Regions from separate parts of the Gardnerella sp. DNF00983 genome, predicted to be linked through region 2. Evidence: riboswitches for the same ligand, from Rfam matches in the RefSeq annotation. Region 2 holds a riboswitch; each other region holds the start of a gene.

Region 1 (5,426 bases), 560 kb from region 2:
AGAAGCCAAAGTGCCAACTGGACGAGACTGCTTACTTACACCAATTTGACGAATAATAATATTGTCAATTTTTGAAGCAAGAACACGATTTTGCACAGCCATCGCAGTAACATTATGCGACCAACGCTTATAGCCGGAAATTGCTGCGCGCACAGCAAACTGCGTTTTACCAGTATTCGGCGCACCGTACACAAGCAACGTATTAGTCACATTGCCAGAAGAATTGCGTAACGTACCGTCAAATAATGCTTGTAATGCAATATCCTCACTCATACGCTTAATTCTAGCAATTAGGCAATAGTGGCGCGCAACAATACTATTCTTTTAATATTGCACGAGCGCGAGCATCCTTAAGAGCAAGAAATACACTGCCGACACCAATAAAAATAAGAGTAAACACAATTAACAAATACGCAACTCCAACGCCCAAAGTAGTGGCATTAAAAGTTTGCGGTGCAAAGCCGAACCAGCCGGCAGGAGCGCCATAATTGAGGAAATTATAAGGCGCGCGCATTGCATGAACACCCCAACGAACACCAGCAAACTCGCTAAGCATAGCAGCATAAGCAACATAAGCAAGAGGCGGAATCGTAGCGAAATAAATGTGTGCGCGAGTAGAGCGGAAACGGTAATCAAAAAGCACAAAATCAGCGATTGCAAGAAGCGGCGCAACTGCGTGGACGCAAAGACTGCTGCATCCGTTATTCATGTAAGCGCCAACGAAACCAAGCTTATTGGTAGGTGCTAAGAAACACAGGTACAAAGTGAATGTGACAGCAATTGAGATGGTCATCATGAATTTAAAAATGTACCAAGCGTTGGATTTTGAGTCGAACCATGCGCAAGATGCTGTGGAAGCTGGCTGCACGGCTGAATCTACAGAATTACGAGCACGCATAAATGCAGCTGTATCAAGCAAAAGCGATCCAGCAAGAGCTACGCAAATCATAAGGTTAGAAAGATTCGTAAAATAAGTGAAGGTCATCAAGCCTTCCCACGAAGCAGCCATGCCATAAACAGATGCGATGATTGCAATCGTGCGTATTGCTGTGCGCGTCGCGTATTCGCGCGCTGTGAGCGGAGTCTTTTGTTCTAGCATGGAATCGTTTGCCATGTTATCTCGCTTTCGTAACTTCTATAATCTACTATTTAATAATCTTGTTTCATATTGCTTTAACGTGGCGCGAGTTTTGGGGGATTTCTCTCCTCGCACGTCCCGTCCTTCAGTCGCTTTGGCTGTTAAAGACTCTCATGCATACTTTGTTCTCTACGAACGTTGCTCCATCAGTCCTCTTTTAGTGCTCGTAAAGAAATCCCCCAAACTCTGCGTGCTAGCCCCTAATAACCGTGTCTATCGCAGAGATTTTTCGATTTTTCTTCTTCGCTTGGCGAATCAGCAGCCTGCGGCTCTGACGTTCGCCGCACTCAGTGCGAAAAATCTCAAATCTCTACCACACGAATATTCACGCGACAGAACGGCAATTCAATTAAGATGTTAAATAATAAATAATCATGTTCACATATACATAATCTCATGTTAACAAGCGAAAATATGTAGAAGAAGTTGCAAAAATGCGGCGCGATTTTTGTAGATTCCTGCAAGTGCTGCGATTTAGCGCGCGAAAGCAACTCGGAGCGGAAACTCGCTCAAGTTGGAAGTCCAGTGGACTTCCAACGCGAGTTTCGTAAGCGAGCGCGTAATCCGCGCGAGCGCCAATCTGCACCAGTAACGGAAAACGGCAGAAACTGTGCAGCTGTGTAAAGTTTATGCTGCGAACGCAAGAAAATCCGACCAAAACTTTACAGCCGTGTAAAATTTATGCCGCGAACGCAAGAAAATCCGACCGAAACTGTGCAGCTGTGTAAAGTTTCTGCCGCTTCCCAGCTAGATTCCGACCAAAACTTTACAGACGCGCGCAGTTTATGCCGCCTACGCGCTAAATCGCAGCGCTAACGCAAAAGAGCGTAAGTCACGAACAAAAGATATAGTCGAAGGATGGTTCGGAGTGCGCATTTGCCGCAAAATCGCGGGCGGCGCTGAGATTAAATCCGTAAAACCTGATCTAGATAGTGCTAGCGAAGGGAAACATTATGACAACATGCAACACTGAAAAAACAAATACCTGCAACGAAGCTAACGAATACTGCACAAACGCAACAACGCAAGTCGACACATGCTTCTCAGCACGCGCACGCCGACGCATGTTCCTTAACGACGTGCGTCAATGCATCGAACGCGTGCGCATACAGCAGCCACTCACCCATTGCATCACGAACGTAATCGTGCAAGACATTACAGCCAACGCACTGCTCGCCGCCGGCGCCTCGCCAATTATGGTAACCGATCCGGAAGAAGCGCATGCACTTGCGCAAATTGCCACAGGCGTGCTCATAAACGTTGGCACATTCCATCAGCCAGAAACTTCCGAATACATGCGCGCAGCCGTTGAAGGATGCGAAAAAGCCGATACCCCGTGGGTGCTTGACCCGGTTGGAATCGGCGTTCCAGCACTCGCACCTCGCGCGCGCTTTATTCACGAAATTATTAAGCACCACCCTACTGTAATCCGCGCAAACGCTTCCGAAATCATGGCGCTTGCAGGCAAAGAAAGCAACGGAAAAGGCGTAGATTCTCACGATAACGTAAACGACGCGCTTCAAGCTGCTCGCGAATTAGCTAAAAAATACGGATCTGTAGTGGCAATTTCTGGCGAAAAAGACGCAATTTACGGCCATGGATGCTTAGCTCGCGTAACAGGTGGCCACAAAGCTATGACTAAAGTAGTTGGAACTGGATGCGCTTTGGGAGCGTTAGTTGCAGCGTACGTTGGCGCAAACCCAGAACGTCCGCTCGCAGCAACTGTTGCAGCGCACGTGCACGCAGCAGCGGCTGGAACTTGGGCGGCTCGCCAAACCACAGCTCCAGGCACTTTCCGCACGCTGTGGATGGATGCGCTTTCAACTCTTAGCGTAAACGACATGTTTAGTTTGACGAATATTGAGTTTACGGTGGAGCCTGTGGATTGGACGCTATATTTGGTAACGGATCCGCGAATGGGAAATCGTCCGGAAGAAGAAGTGGCTGTGGAGGCGATTGAAGGCGGAGTTACAGTTGTGCAATTGCGCGATAAGTATTCCGACGACGCGGAGATTGCAGCTAAAGCGAAGAAGTTGCGCCACGCGCTTATTGATTCCGGACATGGCGACGTGCCTGTGTTTATTGACGATCATGTTGATTGCGCAGCTCAGCTTGGTTTCAACTTGCACGTTGGGCAAAAGGATACGCCGTTTGTTGAGGCGCGAAAGGCTATGCCGGCTGAGTGGATGGTTGGGCTTTCTTGCGCGCGACCGGATTTGATGGAGAAAGCTTACCACGAGTGCAAAGAAAACGACGTTCCGCTGCCGGATGTGATTGGCATCGGTGCCGCTTTTGAAACGCATACGAAAGCGCACGACGTGCCACCGCTGGGAGTTGACGGAGTGAATGAAGTTGCGAAAGTTGCGCACTCTATGGGCGTAAAAACGTTGGCAATTGGCGGAATTCACGAGAACACAGTGTTCCCTATTCGCGGTCTTGAGCTTGACGGAGTTTGCACAGTGTCGGCGCTTATGTGCGCTGAGGATGCTGGGAAAGTTGCACGCGAGCTTAAGCGCGTGATTACTGAGTAAAGCTAGCTTGAGCGCAGCATAGCGCGTAGGCGGCAGAAACTTTACACCGTTGTAAAGTTTTTGCCGTTTTTTGGCGCGTAGCCGACCTTTATTTTACACGGCTACACAGTTTCTGCCGTTTTTTGGTGCGGGAACGACAGTTTCTTTACACCGCTGTAAAGTTTTGGTCGGAATCTGGCTGGTAAACGGCAGAAACTGTACACATCTGCACAGTTTCTGCCGTTTTTCGTTACTCACGCAGATTGCGCGCTGCGCGAGTATCACTTAGTTTGCTGAAGGATGCGCACGGAGTGATTTACAGGTCCATGACCGTGCTTTCCGCCGCGTCCAACATGCAATTCACTTCCGGCAGCAATCGCCTCGCGAAGCCACGCAGTCGACCATTCAAGCGCGCGAAGTACAGTATCGTGCTCGCTTAAACTCTTACCCTCTCGCAAAGCAAGCCCAATTTTCGTAGCCAACGCAGAAGAAAGCGAGCATCCGGTTCCGTGAGTTGTGCTTGTTTCAACGCGCTCGCTTGGTACGTGACTTGCGTAGCCGTCCGGGAAAACCGCAGTATTCCCAACGTCTTCGCCAGTTAAGTGTCCACCTTTTACAATCACAACAACGTTATTTTTTGCAGCCAACTCGCGCGCCTGATTGCAAGCTTCCTCAAAGTTTTCCGCAACGCGCGATTCGCTCAAAGCCGCCAATTCCGGCACGTTTGGCGTCACAACATCAACGCAGCTTATAAATTTTCGCATAGCATTTTCAGCACTCGCCTCAAGCAAGCGCTTCCCGGAAGTCGATATCATCACAGGGTCTAGCACGCTTACAGGAACCGGATTATCGCGCATCCAGTCTCGCATAGCTTCAATGTATTCATCGCATCCGAGCATACCAATTTTTAGCGCGTCAACTGTAACGTCGTCGTACACGCACGAAAGTTGAGTGCGGAAAAAGCTGACTGGCGGCGTGAATACTTCGCGCACTTCGCACGTGTTTTGCGCAACCAAATTAGTTGGTATGCACATGCCATAGCCGCCTGCCGCCATAATTGACTTGAGATCTGCCTGAATCCCGGCTCCACCTGTTGGGTCTGTGCCAGCTACGCTTAGCACGCGCGGAATGATTGGATTTGATTGCTGCATAGGCGATTTAGCATGCTGCTCGTCATGCTGTTTGCTTGATACTAGCGTCATAACTTTTATTATATTGCGTCGCAGGCAAATATAGTTTCATTAGAAAGTATAGTTTATATTACATTTTGTTTAATGTGGCGCGAGTTTCGGGCTGGTGTTTGGCTGGCGGGTTTCTTGTGTGGCTGTGAGTGGTGGGTGTTGCTTGTCTCGCAGCGCTCCGCTCTTATACATTATTTGGACTTAGCGGTTGCGTAGTTAAGTTTAGTTTTTTACTTACTTTTTCTGCAAAAATAGTATTCGCCAACAAGATTATTACTATCGTTCCGCTTTTATATTGCTCGACCAAGCAACACCCACCCCTCACTCGTAAATTCACCCACCGTTGTTTTGTGGTGCGGTAGAAGTGCTTGGTGTGGCTTGTGCAACAGCACGGACGCTAGCGTCCACTATGCAATAAATACTCAGCGTCTGCAGAGCACAACTGCAAAACTTCATAAGCATGCAGACATTCAATCAGTGCGAAAAATCTCAAATCTCTACCACACGAATATCCACACGACCGAATAACGCGCAATTAAGATATATATATATATAACCTATTGCGTCGCAGGCGCGACGACTGCCTGAGCGCTGCGA
Region 2 (5,426 bases):
GTATTCTTTCTTTCTAAAGCCTCATATTTAAAACTAAATTTATATTCCAAACTAATTAAAAACTTCGCTACTTTCAATAATATTAATCCAATTAGTGTCGCTAGTTTTATTAAGCTTATCTTGGATGAGCTCATGATAATTAGCATCGTCTGCGCTTATTTCAAGCAAAGGAACTAATACGAATCTGCGATTATCTCTTTCTTTGTGCGGAATCGTAAGATTTTCACTTTTTATAGTTTGACCACCAAAATCAATAATATCTAAATCGATTGTTCGAGGGCCCCAACGAACTATGCGCTTTCTGTGAAGACGCTGTTCAATATCATGAATAAAATCAAGCAATTCAAAAGCTGTTAAATCAGTGTCCAAGCGTAAAGCAATGTTATAAAAACTGTCTTGCACTACGTCACCAACTGGTTCGGTTTCATACACTGAAGAAACGATAATATTGCTTATATGTGAATTTTGCTTCAATAGCGAAACAGCTTGACGCAAATTAAGTAATCTATCACCTATATTGCTTCCAACACTTATGTATGCACTAGAAATCATATTTCCCCCAAAAAATAATGTCATTTATAGTTAAAAGTATATATCATAAACAATTAGGACTAACCAGCTTTATGAATTCAAATAATAAATAATCTAATATCAAAAATTTTTATAACAAAAATGTCGCTGTAAATTCAACACTCTTGAAGAGCAATTAAACCTACAACGACATTTTTCAATACGCTTTTATCTAAAATCTGTAAAAAATATTTTAGATTCAAAAGTACTATTTTTAGTTATTTTATTTTTGACTTATCTATTTTGCTTGAGCCTTGCTCAAAATTGTATCTGCAGAATGCTGCAACTTTTGCAACTCTTCTTCAGTCAAGTCAAGTTGGCACTGCTTCACAATACCTTCGCGACCAACGATTGCTGGGTAAGAAAGATAAGAATGATATTCCTCGCGATAGTTCGAAACAGGCATTTGCTCCTTTGAATCCGAAAGAACAGCATGAACCAGGCGAACTGCAGCAGCAGCAATACCGTAATTTGTATACTTCTTTCCGTAGAACACAGTGAAGCCGCCTTGACGAGTTTCTTCATCAACAGCATCTAAATCAATATTCTTTTCTTTTGCAAGCTCAACAATCGGCTGTTCAAGAACCTTAACTGTGGACCATGCAACGAACTGTGAATCACCATGTTCACCCAAGCTATAGCCCTTCACAGCTTTTGGATGAACTCCGAAGAATTTGCCAACAGCGCGATGAAGACGCGCAGAATCAAGCAAAGTTCCAGTGCCAATAACTTTTTCATAAGGAAGACCAGTTGTTTCTTTATAAAGCTGGCAAATAGCGTCGCAAGGATTAGTAATATCAACTAAAACACCATGGAAGCCAGAAGCTTTAATCTTTGCACCAACTTCTTCAACTTGAACACGATTATGTTTAAGTTCTGCGAAACGATCAGGATTTGGGACGTCTAAAAGCTTAATATTGCCCATAGCGCTTACGATAACTTCAACATCTTTCAAAGCATCGTAATCATTGACAGTAATGTTTACATTAAAAGGCAAATTGTCCATTGAATCCTCAAAATCCAATGCATCAGCCTTAACCTTAGCTTCATTCTTGTCATACAGGTATAACTCGTCGGCGTAACCACCAACAACAAGCTGGTGAGCAACAGCTGCGCCAACATTTCCCATACCAATAACTGCTACTTTTCGCATAATGAAACATCTCCTTCTGTTTCGATTTTCTCACAAAAATATCACTATTATGATGAGAATGAAAGTAAATTTAAGAAAATTTTTTGCGCGTTTTGATTTTTTCAAAAATATTTAATAAAAAACGGTCAGCCGTAAACACGACTGACCGTTAAAACTCAAAGACTTAAGAAGCCACTAAGTTACTTTAAAACTAAAAGTTACTTCATGTACTTCTTGCAAGCCTTGAATGCGCTGTAACCAGCATACTGAGCGGTAGAACCAAGCTCTTCCTCAATCTCAAGCAAGCGGTTGTACTTAGCAATACGCTCGCCACGAGCAGGAGCACCAGTCTTGATTTGGCCGGTGTTCTTAGCAACGGCAAGATCAGAAATGGTGGTATCTGGGGTTTCACCAGAACGATGGGAAACCATAGAAGTGAAGCCGTTCTTAGTCGCAAGCTCAATAGCGTCGAGGGTTTCGGTGACGGAACCAATCTGGTTCAACTTCACGAGCAAGGAGTTAGCTGCACCAAGCTCAATACCCTTAGCCAAACGCTTTGGATTGGTGACGAGCAAATCATCGCCAACGAACTGCAAACGATCACCAAGACGCTTGGTGATTTCTGCCCAATCATCCCATCCTTCTTCCTGGAATGGATCTTCGATGGAAACGATTGGATACTCGTTGATGAGCTTCTCGTAGTAATCGAGCATGTAAGCAGATTCGCGCTCTTCGCCATCGAAACGATACTTACCAGTTTCCTTGTTGTAGAACTCGGAAGAAGCAACGTCAAGAGAAATACCAATCTGCTTGCCTGGCTCGTAGCCAGCGGCTGCGATTGCATCCATGATGTACTTCAAGGAATCCTCATTGGACTTCATCTTTGGAGCGAAGCCACCTTCGTCACCAAGACCAGTAGCCAAGCCTTCCTTCTTCAAAACATTCTTCAAGGTGTGATAAACCTCAACACCAGCGCGCAAAGCATCGCTGTAGGTTGCGAAACCGTAAGGAGAAATCATGTACTCCTGAATATCGGTTGCGAAATCAGCGTGAGCGCCACCGTTCATGATGTTCATGTTTGGAACTGGAAGAATGTGACCATTGGTGCCGCCAATGTAGCGGTACAACGGAAGCTGAGCAGACTCGGCAGCAGCGTAGAGAGCAGCGAGGGAAACGCCGAGAATTGCGTTAGCACCAAGCTTGCCCTTGTTTGGCGTGCCATCAAGCTCAATCATCGTCTCATCAAGAGCGCGCTGATCGGTGGCATCCATGCCAATAACCTTAGGTGCGATTACCTCGTTGACAGCCTTAACAGCTTCCAACGTGCCCTTGCCCTGATAACGGGATTTGTCGCCATCGCGACGTTCCCAAGCTTCAGCTTCACCAGTAGAAGCACCAGAAGGCACTAAACCAATACCCTGAGCGCCATCTTCGGTCTCCAAATAAACCTGAACAGTAGGATTTCCACGAGAATCCAAAATTTCGCGTGCATATACGCTTTCAATAGCTGCCACAACTACTCCTTTATACCTATGGGTTGTGATGACTCTTCCAAGACTAGTGCGTTTTATGGACGTTATATTGAGTATCAGCGTATTTATGCCGTGAACGTTCACAATATTTTGATTTAACTCGAGTCATATGAGCCAATTGTATATTTTTAAGCAATATCGTTTATAAATATCGATTTAAAATACACTTGTCCATACCCTTAAGCGATAATGACCTCAGACACGGGGTGCGCAACTACATCGTGCCAAACAACAATACATACAGTGTTGCGCTGAGAATACACTCGTTGAACCTGATATAGCTAAGACTATCGAAGGGATTGTCGCATGACTTACAATTCGCCTAATAAAGCGAAAAACATATTGAAGATTGCATTTAAAGCGGTATCTTCGTGTAAAGTGTGGATTTCAACCATCCTCATTTTGGTTTTGTGGTTTTTTACAACTCTTTCTCCAATCGAAGACCGTTCTTTGCCATCCCCATATGAAGTAATACAAGCCTTTATTGATTTAAACAACGAAGGCATATTATTAAAATCCTTAGGAATAAGTATTTTACGAGTTCTTTTAGGGCTTTTGTTAGGAATTATTTTTGCTGTTCCTGCAGGCATACTTGCAGGAGGCAGTAAGCTTGGCAATATTGTAGTTGATAAACCAAGCCACATGTTGAGATCAATTCCATTCCCGGCTTTAGCTCCAATATTAATAATTTTCCTCGGAATAGATGAAACGATGAAAATAGCGCTTATAGCTGTTGGCGTTTTTGGACCTATGTACGTTAATATTCGCGACGGAGTGCGTAATATTGATCCGAAACTTCTCGAATTAGCGCAGGTTTATCACGTTAAAAAATCTACTATTTTTATATCTATTTTGCTTCGCGGTACACTTCCAAGTTTTATGACAGGTTTGCGATTTGCAATATCTGTAGCATGGGTTGCATTAGTGACTTGCGAAACAGTCAATTCTTCTATTGGAATTGGATACATTCTTTCAAGAGCGCAAGAATTCTTTAGGCCTGATCAAATGATGGCATGCGTTATTATGTACGCAATTGCAGGTCTTGGATCTGAGCTTACTGCAAACATATTAGAATATCTTCTTATACCTGAACGCAGATTAGATAGAAAATCACGCCAATAATCTAGTAATATCAACATTTTTCTAAAGTTAACTACTTTTTAAAATGCATTAAATTGCTTTTTAAGAATTAGTCAATATTTAGAATCAACAACCAAATAATAACAACCAAACAAACAACAGATAAATAAAACAACAAACAAAAGGAACTATATATCATGGCTAATTTAAAAATGCGATTTTCTAAAAAGAGCATTATTGCATTAATCTGCGCTGTTTGCGCAACAGTATCTCTCGCAGCTTGCGGAAGCTCACAAAAATCATCAAGCGCTTCTTCAAAAGAAGACGCTGGAACTATGAGAGTCGCTTATCTTTCTACAGCAAATTATTTAACTACTTTGAAAAATGAGAAATTCCTTCAAGACGAATTTGGCAAATCTAAAGTAGTTTACACTGGCCCTTACACTCCAGTTGATGGTCTTACTGCTGTTATGAGCGGAAATGCAGATGCTACAACTACTGGAACCGGACGCTTCATTGATTTGATTGCTGAAGGACAACCATGGGTAGCTTTTGCGCTCGAATATTACAATGGTGATTCTCAAGGAATCGTTGCATCCGCAAAAAGCGGCGTGAAAACACTAAAAGACTTATACGGAAAGAAAGTTGCTATTATTCACAACGGTGACACTGGCGATTACATGCTTCACCGCGCATTTGATAAAAGCGGTTTAGACGTTTCTAAAGTTAACAAAGTTGAGATGAGTCCTAAGAACTTCCAGGCAGCATTTACTTCTGGACAGATTGACGCAATTTCCTCATTCGATCAGAATCTTGCTGCAGCAATGACAACTCCAGGCGCAAAATTGCTTGTAAATGCTAAAAAGTACGGCAATATGAACGTTACTATTCACATTGTTTCTAAGAGCTTTGCCAAAAAGCATCCAGATCTTGTTAAGAAGATGTACAAGGCTCTTGTTCGCGAAGCAAAAAAGTCTCATAAAGAAAACAATGTTATTGGAAACGCTTACAAGCAGCTCGGAGCAAGCGAAACTATTATTAAGCAAATTGAAAAGTTTGACAATCCAACTATTCGTCCAATCGATGAAAAAGGTTTGAAAATGATGGAAACT
Region 3 (5,426 bases), 720 kb from region 2:
GATGAGCACTGTTATTAACGATTAAGCACGCAGAGTTTGGGGAATTTCTTTACGAGCAATAAAAGAGGACTGAGGAAGCAACATTCTTTAAAGAACAAAGCAGACAGCAAAACCTTTAACAGCCAGAGCGACGAAGGACGGGAACTTGCGAGGAGAGAAATTCCCCCAAAACTCGCGCCACGTTAAGGAGAATCCCCCAAAACTCGCGCCAAAGCAAACAAAATGTAAAATAACCTATAATTTAAGGAGAAATTACGCAAGCTTCACGCAGTGAACTTAAAGCGGCGCAAAGAGTTATCTAATGCATTGTAGCGCGCTAAAACGCCAATAAGCGGCGTGCCAATGCCGGTTATAAGTTTAATTGCTTCAGTTGCCATCATTGCGCCCACAATAGCTGCAGTCGCACCCAATACTGCCGATTTTGGCACTTTTTCTTTAGGAGGCGGACAAGCATACAAGTCACGCAAACCAGGACCTTTTCCTGGTACGAAAACGCTTACTTGACCCTCATAATAAAGCACCGAGCCGTAAACTTCCGGCGTACCAGCGCTCCAAGCAGCATCCGCAATCAAAAAGCGAGTAGCAAAATTATCGCAACCATCAATTATTAAGTCGTGACTTTCTACAAGCTGCTTTGCATTATCTTCATTAAATCTATCTACAAGGTTGATTTTTAAACCTGGAGATAACGCTTGCAAACGTTTAGCTGCAAGTTGCGCTTTAGATTTGCCACACTGATCGACAGTATATAAAGTCTGCCTTTGCAAATTAGAAAGCTCAACAACATCGTCGTCACAAATCGTGATTTCGCCAACTCCTGCTGCAGCAAGCGAAAGCAAGCATGGCGAACCAAGTCCGCCTGCTCCAACCATGCAGATTTTCGCATCGCGAAGTAACTGCTGATGTTCATGTGTAAAGCCCGGCAGGAGCAAGTGGCGGCAAGTGCGTTCCGCCTCAAGCTCCTGCAGGTTATAGTAAATTTTATTAATCGTCATGCTTAAATAATTATGCCGAAAAATTACAGTACTAAATTACAGTACCAAAATTTACAGTACAGAATCAGCCCAAGCGCGACCTTCAACAGGCGAAGAAGCGAGAGCGTGATTTCGCATTGGAATACGGCCAGCATCGTGAGCAAGCTTTCCAGCGGTTACAGCAGCAGCCATTGCACGACCCATCTTCACGGGGTCTGGGCAGCGAGTTACAGCGCTTGCAAGAAGCACGCCCGAGCAACCGATTTCGAAAGCTTTAACAACATCGGAAGCAGTGCCAACGCCAGCATCCAAAATCACAGGAACGCCAGCTTCCTTGCATTCTTGAACAATCAGCTCAATGTTTCGAGGATTCAAAATACCAAGACCAGTTCCAATTGGAGCGCCACCAGGCATAACAGCTTTCACACCAAGCGAAACCAATCGACGAGCCACAATCGGGTCGTCATTCGTGTAGCAAAGAACGCTAAAGCCTTCTTCAATAAGCTTTTCTGCAGCAAGCAAAACTTCGCGAGTATCCGGAAGCAAAGTATCGTCGTCTGCAATCACTTCGAGCTTAATCCAGTCAGTTCCAAGCGATTCACGAGCCATTTTTGCAGTAAGCACAGCATCATGCGCAGTCTTGCAGCCTGCAGTATTTGGCAAAACGTTAATATTGTGACGCTGCAACATGCCGTAAATATCAACGCCAGTTTTTGCGTGACGACGCATTGCAACCGTAGCTACTTCCGCACCTGAAGCCACAAGTGACTTTTCCATAATGTCAATGCTTGTCATGCCGCCAGTACCAAGCAAAAGCCTTGAATGTAAAGTCTTACCACAAAGCTGCCAAGTATCGGCACTTTCTTCTATATTATTTTCTGCCATTTTAAGCCTTTTATTTAAAATTTAATATTTAAACCTAATTAAAATTAAATAATTAAGCGCACTAATTTCACGCTTAATTTTGTGGTGTTTCAGCCGCCTTGAACTGCACTAAGAATCTCGATTTGATTCCCATCACATATGACGGCTGATTCCCATTGCGCGCGAGAAAGCACATCGTCGCCAATCGCAACAGCTATGCCAGGACCAGCGTCTGAACCGTAACGTTGAGCAATAAGCTCAGCAACAGTTAACCCATCTTGAATTTCAATAGTTTCACCATTGACTACGATTTGCATAATCTAACCTTTACTAACTAAAAGCTGAATTACTAAAAGTACTTTCTGCATCACACTTACGTCTATATTTGAACACTTCACACAATTCGCAGCGAAATCTAGCGAATTCACTGGAATTAGCGATTAGAAGCGAGCAGGATTGCAGCTTTCCAAGAAGCCCTTTTCCTTCTCAGTCAACTCTTGCTCAAGCACAAGCTTTGTAGTCAAAGAAGAACCCAAAGCGGTGAGCAAAATGCCGTGACGGAAGTAACCAGTGGAAATCGTGGTGTGCGTCTTAGGATCAATGCCAATGAACGGCAAATCGTCTGGAGTTCCTGGGCGGCCGCCAGCGGTAACCTCAGTAATCGAGCATTCCTGAATGCCAGGAAGCACGCTTGCAGCATCGCGAAGTAAGTCGAGTACGCCGCCAACCTTTGGAATATTGCGGTCGTCTTCACGAGAAGTAGCGCCGAGCACAAGCTCGCCTGTTTCCTTAGCGCGAGGCACCAAATAAACTGGGCGGTCATGCACAAATCCACGAACCACAGAGCTCAAAATTGGGCGCAAAGGCTCTGGAATAGTCATACGAATCATATCGCCCCACACAGCGCGAAGCTTAAGCTGCGGAAGCATATCCTTAGCACCCAAACCGGATGCCAAAACTGTGTCTGGACCCAAATCATCCGGAGTGCTTGCGCGACGCTCAATAACAACACCGCGCTTTTCGAGCGCATCAATCATTGCTGCAGTGAAAAGACGAGGATTGATTTGATGGTCGTCCGGCACGCTTACAGCGCCAGCAATAGTTGGCGAAAGAGCAGGCTCAATCTCACGAAGCTTACTCACAGAAATATGCTCAGCTCTACGGCCGTAACGATGCTGCAAGTTTAGCAACTCGTTTACGTGCTCGTTATCTGCAGCGTCACCACCGATTACATAAGAGCCGCACTCTAAGTAGCCGGTTGGCTTATCGGTGTACTTTGCAACCGAATCAACCAATTCCTTATACATAGTTGCAGACTCAAACATAAGAGGATACAACGCTTCTTGCTGATATTGCATTTCTGCGGTAGGAGCTAACATGCCGGCAGCATGGTGAGAAGCACCAGAGACTGGATCTGGATCAATTATGCTAACTTTTACGCCAGCTTCCGTAAGTCTCCACGCTGTTGCTAAACCAATAATACCTGCACCAATAATACGAATATTTCGCATATATACTCCTTCCCTACGGCGGCATTACCCGCATCAGGTTTACGGTCGGCTTTCGCCCTCTCAGCCTGTATAGAACAGGCTCCCGCGGATGTAATTCTTGACCTTCAAGAATTACAAATGCAGAACGTTGCAATATTGCTAACTTAGCAATACCCAAATGCTGCAGGTAGATGTAACGAAATTATGTGAATTTCATCACACTACCGTGCAGCATTCTAGCACTTCTGGCAAAAATTTGTTAACTGAACCGGTATGTCAAATCGCAAAACTAAGCATTTTCGTTACTGACGCAGTACGGTTTCTGCGTTAGTAACGCTCACTACCGTTTTTTCGTTTCTCCTGCAGTACGCGTTCTGCACTAGTAACGCACTTTGCCGATTTTTCGTTTCTCCTGCAGTGTGCATTCTGCACTAATAACGATGCGCGTAGTTACTGAGTTATTTTTGGTGTGGCGCGAGTGTGAAATTGAGATGGGTGTGAGGAGTGGGTGTTGATTGTCTCGCAGCGCTACGCTCCTATACCTTACTTGGACTTAGCGGTTGTGTAGTTGAGTTTAGTTTTTTAGTTACTTTCTTTCAAAAACAGTATTCGTCAACAAGATTATTACTATCGTTCCGCTTTTATATTGCTCGACCAAGCAATTCCTATCTCCCACTATTAGTAAAACCGCTAGTGTTTTTGGTGTGGTGGGTGCGTCTGGTGTGGCGCGTGCAGCAGCACGGACGCTAGTGTTCACTAAGCGACAAATACTCAGCGTCTGCAGAGCAATAATGCTAAAGTTCACTAATCAATAAGTAATCATTGTTAGCAGAAGCATAACTGCAAAGCTACAAAACCACTTTTCGCAGAAGCGCAACCGCAAAGCTTCATGAGCAGCGTTCGCAAAGCAATGATGCAAAGCTTCAGGAGGTTTGGGGAAATACTATCGTTAATTTACGCGACTGTAAAGTTTCTGCCGGATTAAAGCGCGCAAACGACCTTTTCTGTACACGACTGTAAAGTTTCTGCCGCTTTTTGGTGCGTAGGCGGCATAAACTGCGCACGACTGTAAAATTTCTGCCGCTTTTTGGTGCGTAGGCGGCATAAACTGCGCACGACTGTAAAATTTCTGCCGCTAGCTGTTACTAGCGCAGTCAGCGCTCGCGCGGCAGCAAGAAAAAAATCCCTCGCGGATTATCGGAAGATAACCTGCGAGGGATTTTAGTTATGAGCGAGGCTACTCGTTGGAATGCTTGCGGCGGCGAGAAGCAACGCCAGCAGCACCAAGTCCGGAGAATACTGCAGCAAGACTTGCAAACAAGCCAGTTGCAGCACCCGTCTTAGCAAGAGCGCTAGCATTACCGGAAGCGCCAGAGGCATTACGCCACGCAGCCTTAGCAGCCTGAAGCTTCCTCAAAGCCTCATCAACCTGAGCCTGAGTTGCATTCTTATCAGCAAGCACACGCTTAGCCTCAGCCAAAGCCTGCCTGTAAGCTCTAGCTGCCGCAGTGTTTGCATTAGTGTCTACAGAATTATTAACTTCGACTTGCAAAGCAGACTTATCAACCAAAGCACTCTGAGAATCACTAGTATCAAAACCATCCCCAGCATCAGCATCGGTATCATAGCCGCTACCGCTACCAACACCACTGCCAGCGCCAAACGGGTGATTAAGCTTATACTTAGCAGCCTGAAGCTTCCTCAAAGCCTCATCAACCTGAGCCTGAGTTGCATTAGGATCGTTAAGCACGCTGTCAGCCTCAGCCAAAGCCTTCTTATAAGCCTCAATATCGTCGCGTTTGCCAATAATGAAGTACAAAGACTTACGGAACTTAGCATCATCATCAGCCTCAGTCTGAAGCTTAGACTTATCCGTCTTATTAGAATCAGTAAGCTTCTTCTTAGCATCCTGAAGCTTCTTCAAAGCCTCGTCAACCTGAGCCTGAGTTGCATCCTTGTCGCCAAGAATCTTGTTAGCCTCGTCGAGAGCCTTCTTGTAATCGTCAATAGCCTTCTTAGACTCGTCATCACCCTTAGCTTGAGCATTCTGATACTCAGGAGACTTAGTGAAGTCACCATCATTATCAGCTTCCTTACG
Region 4 (5,426 bases), 260 kb from region 2:
TTATACGCAATCACGCCTTGCTTAACGTCGTCCTTGTTAGGCAATCCCAAATGTTCCTTAGGAGTCACATAGCAAAGCATTGCAGTGCCGTATCGCGCAATCTCTACGCCACCAATTGCGGAAGTAATGTGGTCGTAGCCAGGTGCGGTATCCGTAGTCAAAGGACCAAGCGTATAGAATGGAGCATTCTGGCAAATTGCCTTCTCCATCTCAATATTCATACGCACAGTGTCGAATGGCACGTGACCAGGACCTTCAATCATCACTTGCACGTCATGCTTCCAAGCGATCTTCGTAAGCTCGCCAAGCGTCATAAGCTCGGAAAGCTGAGCCGCATCGTTAGCATCAGCCAAGCTACCTGGACGCAAACCATCGCCCAAAGAGAATGCAACATCGTACTTTGCGAAAATCTCGCACAATTCTTCAAAGTGCGTGTACAAGAAGCTCTCTTGATGATGCTGCAAGCACCATTCAGCCATAATTGAGCCACCACGAGAAACAATACCGGTTACGCGGTTTGCAGTAAGCGGCACGTAGCGAAGAAGCACGCCAGCGTGAATAGTCATGTAGTCAACGCCCTGCTCGCACTGCTCAATAACAGTGTCGCGGAAAAGCTCCCAGCTGAGCTTAGAAGCATCATCCTCAACTTTTTCCAAAGCCTGATACATTGGCACTGTTCCAATTGGCACAGGGGAGTTGCGCAAAATCCATTCGCGCGTCGTGTGAATATCGTTACCGGTGGAAAGATCCATAACGGTATCCGCACCCCACTTCGTGGCCCACGTAAGTTTTTCTACTTCTTCGTCGATAGACGACGTAACAGCAGAATTACCCATGTTTGCGTTGAGCTTAGTCAAGAAGCGCGAACCAATAATCATAGGTTCAGCTTCAGGATGGTTAATATTGCAAGGAATTACAGCACGTCCGGCTGCAACTTCTTCGCGAACCAGCTCCACATCGCAATTTTCGCGCGTTGCAACATATTGCATTTCCGGAGTAGTGATTCCGTGGCGAGCGTACCACATTTGCGTAATCGGATGGTCCGCGCCCTTCATTGGCTTATGCGTGCGACCACGCCATTCTTTAGAAGCTTTGCCTCGCTTAATTGCGCGCTTGCCGTCATCTTGAAGATTGCGCCTGCGACCCTCATATTCCACAACGTCACCGCGGTCACGAATCCAGTCAAGGCGAAGCGGAGCCAAGCCTTCCTTCGGGTCGCACTTTGGGCCTTCCGTATTGTAATCCTTAAAAGGCGGGTTAGGGCCTACGCCAGGAGTATCCGAAAGCTTAATTTCCGTATAAGGAACTTCCAAATCGTAAGAACCATATTCATACTCAAAATGAACTGGAGTTGTTTTGCGAATATGAGCTTTATCGCGCTGAGTGCAACCGCGAGCTGCAATGTCAACGCGCTGTTGCTTAGCTAATTTTGCAGCATCCTTTGCTTCTTTAGCGTTAATAAAAGTTGGTTTCTTTTCTTGAGTTTCTGAAGATTTTGATTCAGAATTTTCTGCAACTATTACTCGCTTAGCGTAGCCGTGCTTTTCTTCGCCTCGCACAGCTTTCCAATGTTCAACAAACTCATGCATAGTTGATTCTGGTGTTTCTGAAGAATACAGTGCTTCAGAAACGAACCATCCTGCAGCCTTAGTGTGAGCGATTGTATCGATATCGTCGAGAGCAGTTCTTCCGCCAACTAGAACTGGGAAATCACTTGCGGAACAAATCGTATTAATTTTCGCTTCGTCCAGCGTTGTGTGGTTTGCTTCCAATTCGTAAGCGGCAGTAGTGCTTTCGCATCCTTCTTCAGGATTGTGCATTGCTGTTACGCAAATGTAATCGATGCATCCATCTGGAAGTTCGTTTATTACTTTAACTAAGCTCTCGGTTTCAACAGATAAGCCGATTACAGCATCTTCGCCAAGAAGTGCGCGAGCCTCTCTAGGCTCCATGTCACTTTGTGCTAAGTGCACTCCGTCAACTTTGATGCTTTGATTGCGAGCTTGCCAAACGACATCAACGCGCTCGTCGATAACAAAAGTTACAGAATCGCATTTGTTATTGTCTTCGATGATTTGTGCAATATCGCGTGCAATAGTGGTGATTTCTTTAGCGTTTTCATTGTTGCAATGAAGACGAATAAAAGTCGCTCCAGCGCGCAAAGCATCATCGACAATATCTGTAAGTGGACGATTATTACAAGCTTGTGGGTCTGCAATAAAGCAGGCGCTTAGATTAAATTGATTACGCATTGATGCGTACGGATAATTCGATGTCATACTAAAATCGTTGCTCCCTACGTTGTATTAACTAACAGGTTCGAAGGGTTAGATAAATTAATACCATCTCAGCCTTCTTTCGAAAGCACCCCTGCAAAATGTCGAATTACCAGCAAGTTTACACGATTATGTGCATTTAATTGGTGGTGGGTATGTTGCGAATTTCTTTAGCGTTCGTGATGATTGATTGCGCGTGAAATAAAATCTCCCAAGCTTTGCACAATCTGTACGAGGATAATGCAAAGAATAACAGCCACTGTCATCACATCGTATTGATAACGCTGGTATCCGTATCGTATTGCAATATCTCCGAGTCCGCCTGCGCCAACTGTTCCAGCCATTGCTGAGAATCCAAAAAGCGTAATAAACGTAAGTGCAGCTCCGCGAATTAGTGAAGGTAAAGCTTCCCACAGCAATACTTTGCAAACAATTTGCAATTTGCTTGCTCCAAAGCTTTGTGCTGCTTCGATTAAGCTTCCGTCAACTTCGGCTAAAGATTGTTCAACTACTCTAGCAACGAATGGTGCAGCCGTAATTACTAGAGGCACAATAGCTCCAGGAACTCCCAAAGAAGTGCCAACTATGAGACGAGTAAAAGGAATTATTGCAACTAATAAAATAATAAACGGCACAGAACGCACGATGTTAACAATCCATCCTAGAACTGCGTTAATTGGCGCGTTAGGGCAAATGCCTTTTTTGTTTGATGTAATGAGAAGTACGCCAACTGGAAGTCCAATAAGGTATGCAAAAAGTGTTGCAACTGACGTCATAACGAGTGTGTCTTGCACGCCTTCAATAAGTAAGTCGCCGTAGTCGTTAAAAAATTGTGTAGCAGCTTCTAACATTGTTATTTCACCTCATTGGTAAGCGCGTTTGTTGCTTCGTTTGCAATCGTGCTTGTAATTTTAGCGCGATGATTTTCTTGTTTTTCATCTGCAATAAGTGTTCGCAAAATATCGCTTTGTGGATTTGCAAAAAGCGTATCCGTGTCACCTAATTCCACAATGCGTCCGCTATCGATCATTGCAACTCGGTCGCAAATATTTCGTGCTACAGCCAGCGAATGCGTAATAATAACAAGCGTTACGTTGAGTTCGCGGTTAATTCGGCTCAATAAATCAAGGATTTGCGCAGTAGTTGTGGAGTCAAGTGCGCTTGTTGCTTCGTCGCAAAGCATAATCGACGGATTATTCGCCAATGCGCGCGCAATTGCTACGCGCTGCTGTTGTCCGCCTGAAAGCTGGCTAGGGTAGCGGTTTGCAAAATCTTTTAAACCAACTAAGTCAAGCAAGTAGTTTGCGCGTTCTTCTCGTTCCTTTTTTGCAGTGTGATTTAACTCTAATGGGAAAGTGACGTTTCGCAATACTGTACGCTGCTGGAAAAGGCTAAAATTCTGGAAAATCATGCCAATATTAGTGCGTACTTTTGCAAGTTCTTTATCTTTTACTTCGCTAATATCATTTCCGTCAATAATAATTTTGCCAGAAGTTGGTCGCTCAAGCAGATTCATGCAACGAACTAGCGAAGACTTTCCTGCACCAGAAGAACCAAGGATTCCGAATACTTCTCCCGATTCAATAGTCAGATTAATGTCGTGTAATGCTTCATTCGCTTTGCTACCTTTGCCGTAGCTTTTGTGAAGATGTTCGATCTGAATCATGCTTTTCCTTAACAGATTATTGCTTTCTGTGTGAAATATACTTCGTTACTAACTAGAGTTACTAACTAGAGTTACTAACTAGCGTCATTAACTAGATTATTAACTAGCACGCACATTACGTATATTACACGCTTATAAAATAATGCCGCAAAGCATACACGAAGCATACACATGCGGCATTAGGTGGCTACATTGTGAGTATTATTTAGAAAACAGGAAGCACAGCGCCTTTGTAAGTTTTGGTAATATAGTCGCGCACTTCGCTTGTTTTCAAAGCTTTGAGTAAGGCTTTGATTTTTGCAAACTTTTCAGAGCCTTTCTTTACTACAATAATATTTTCATAAGTTTTAGCCGCAATTCCTCCAACTTTTTCTGAAGTAAGTGGGTCTTTAGTTGGGTTAAAACCAGCTTGAATAGCGTAATTGCCGTTCATGGCAGCAAGATCCACATCCTTAATAGCAGTAGGAACTGTTGCTGCTTCAAGCTCTTTAAACTTCAAATTCTTAGGATTCTCAGTAATATCTTTTATGGTAGCGTTAATATCTTTTGGATTCTTCAACTTAATCAATCCGGCATCTTGCAAAAGAAGCAATGCGCGAGCTTCATTAGTAGGATCATTTGGAACTGCAACAGTTGCTCCATCTGCTAATGCTTTAATCGTCTTGGTTTTTCCTGGATACAATCCAAATGGTTCAAAATGAATTCCACCTACTGAAACAAGGTGAGTTCCCTTTTCCTTATTAAAGTTGTCAAGATAAGGCAAATGCTGATAGTAGTTTGCGTCAACTTCGCCTTCTTCAGTAGCTGTATTTGGCTGCACGTAGTCAGTAAATTCCTTTACTACTAGCTTGTAGCCTTCTTTTTGCAAGATTGGCTTTACAACTTTATTTAAGATTTCAGAATGCGGAGTAGGCGAAGCAGCAACAGTAATGGTCTTGTCATCCTTTGCGCCTGCTTTTGAGCTACCGCAGCCACTTAAAGTGAAAGTCGCTAATGCTGCCAGTGCTGTAATTGATGCAATAACTTTAATTTTTCGCATATTTCCTGCTCCTTGTTCGGTGAAATTCGTTTAAAGTTAAATCCCCTTCGCGAGTAACGAATTATCAATATAGGCGAGAAAAATCAATAATTCTACACTTTGCTTATTAGTATTATTTATGACGTGTTAATAATTCGCATACTTGCAGTGTGAGAAGAGAAAAAATAAGTTTTTCAACACGTCGCTTACTTGCAATGAAGCTATCTACTAGACTGTAATGTATGAGTTTTTTGCGATTGGCGTTAGCGCAGATAGATACCTGCGTTGGAAATATTGATAGCAACGTTGAAAAAGTTTTGAAGTATGCTGCGCGCGCAAAGCAGTCGGGTGCTCGCATGGTTGTATTTCCTGAGATGACTTTGACTGGGTATCCTATTGAAGACCTCGCCTTGCGTGCAACTTTCCGCACAGCTGCACAAAAAGCTGCAGACTTGCTTGCATCAAA

Evidence for each region. Region 2 has a riboswitch for thiamine pyrophosphate ahead of HXT34_RS03220 (ABC transporter permease). Riboswitches for the same ligand answer to the same signal wherever they lie in the genome.
Region 1: another riboswitch for thiamine pyrophosphate. It lies ahead of thiM (hydroxyethylthiazole kinase); the one in region 2 lies ahead of HXT34_RS03220 (ABC transporter permease).
Region 3: another riboswitch for thiamine pyrophosphate. It lies ahead of thiO (glycine oxidase ThiO); the one in region 2 lies ahead of HXT34_RS03220 (ABC transporter permease).
Region 4: another riboswitch for thiamine pyrophosphate. It lies ahead of thiC (phosphomethylpyrimidine synthase ThiC); the one in region 2 lies ahead of HXT34_RS03220 (ABC transporter permease).

Annotation. Positions count from the first base shown of each region.
Region 1 covers NZ_CP058392.1:293,307-298,732, reverse strand. The annotation lists gene HXT34_RS01075 (PD-(D/E)XK nuclease family protein) at 1-273, opposite strand, end outside; gene HXT34_RS01070 (hypothetical protein) at 317-1,114, opposite strand; TPP riboswitch at 1,993-2,102, shown strand; gene thiM (hydroxyethylthiazole kinase) at 2,092-3,669, shown strand; gene thiD (bifunctional hydroxymethylpyrimidine kinase/phosphomethylpyrimidine kinase) at 3,930-4,850, opposite strand.
Region 2 covers NZ_CP058392.1:848,751-854,176, forward strand. The annotation lists gene folK (2-amino-4-hydroxy-6-hydroxymethyldihydropteridine diphosphokinase) at 52-552, opposite strand; gene HXT34_RS03210 (L-lactate dehydrogenase) at 809-1,723, opposite strand; gene eno (phosphopyruvate hydratase) at 1,921-3,216, opposite strand; TPP riboswitch at 3,427-3,551, shown strand; gene HXT34_RS03220 (ABC transporter permease) at 3,541-4,356, shown strand; gene HXT34_RS03225 (ABC transporter substrate-binding protein) at 4,512-5,426, shown strand, end outside.
Region 3 covers NZ_CP058392.1:128,864-134,289, reverse strand. The annotation lists gene HXT34_RS00525 (HesA/MoeB/ThiF family protein) at 264-995, opposite strand; gene HXT34_RS00520 (thiazole synthase) at 1,047-1,859, opposite strand; gene thiS (sulfur carrier protein ThiS) at 1,949-2,155, opposite strand; gene thiO (glycine oxidase ThiO) at 2,279-3,349, opposite strand; TPP riboswitch at 3,343-3,445, opposite strand; gene HXT34_RS00505 (peptidase) at 4,566-5,426, opposite strand, start outside.
Region 4 covers NZ_CP058392.1:590,849-596,274, forward strand. The annotation lists gene thiC (phosphomethylpyrimidine synthase ThiC) at 1-2,279, opposite strand, end outside; TPP riboswitch at 2,277-2,382, opposite strand; gene HXT34_RS02120 (methionine ABC transporter permease) at 2,447-3,127, opposite strand; gene HXT34_RS02125 (methionine ABC transporter ATP-binding protein) at 3,130-3,942, opposite strand; gene HXT34_RS02130 (MetQ/NlpA family ABC transporter substrate-binding protein) at 4,148-4,981, opposite strand; gene HXT34_RS02135 (NAD+ synthase) at 5,203-5,426, shown strand, end outside.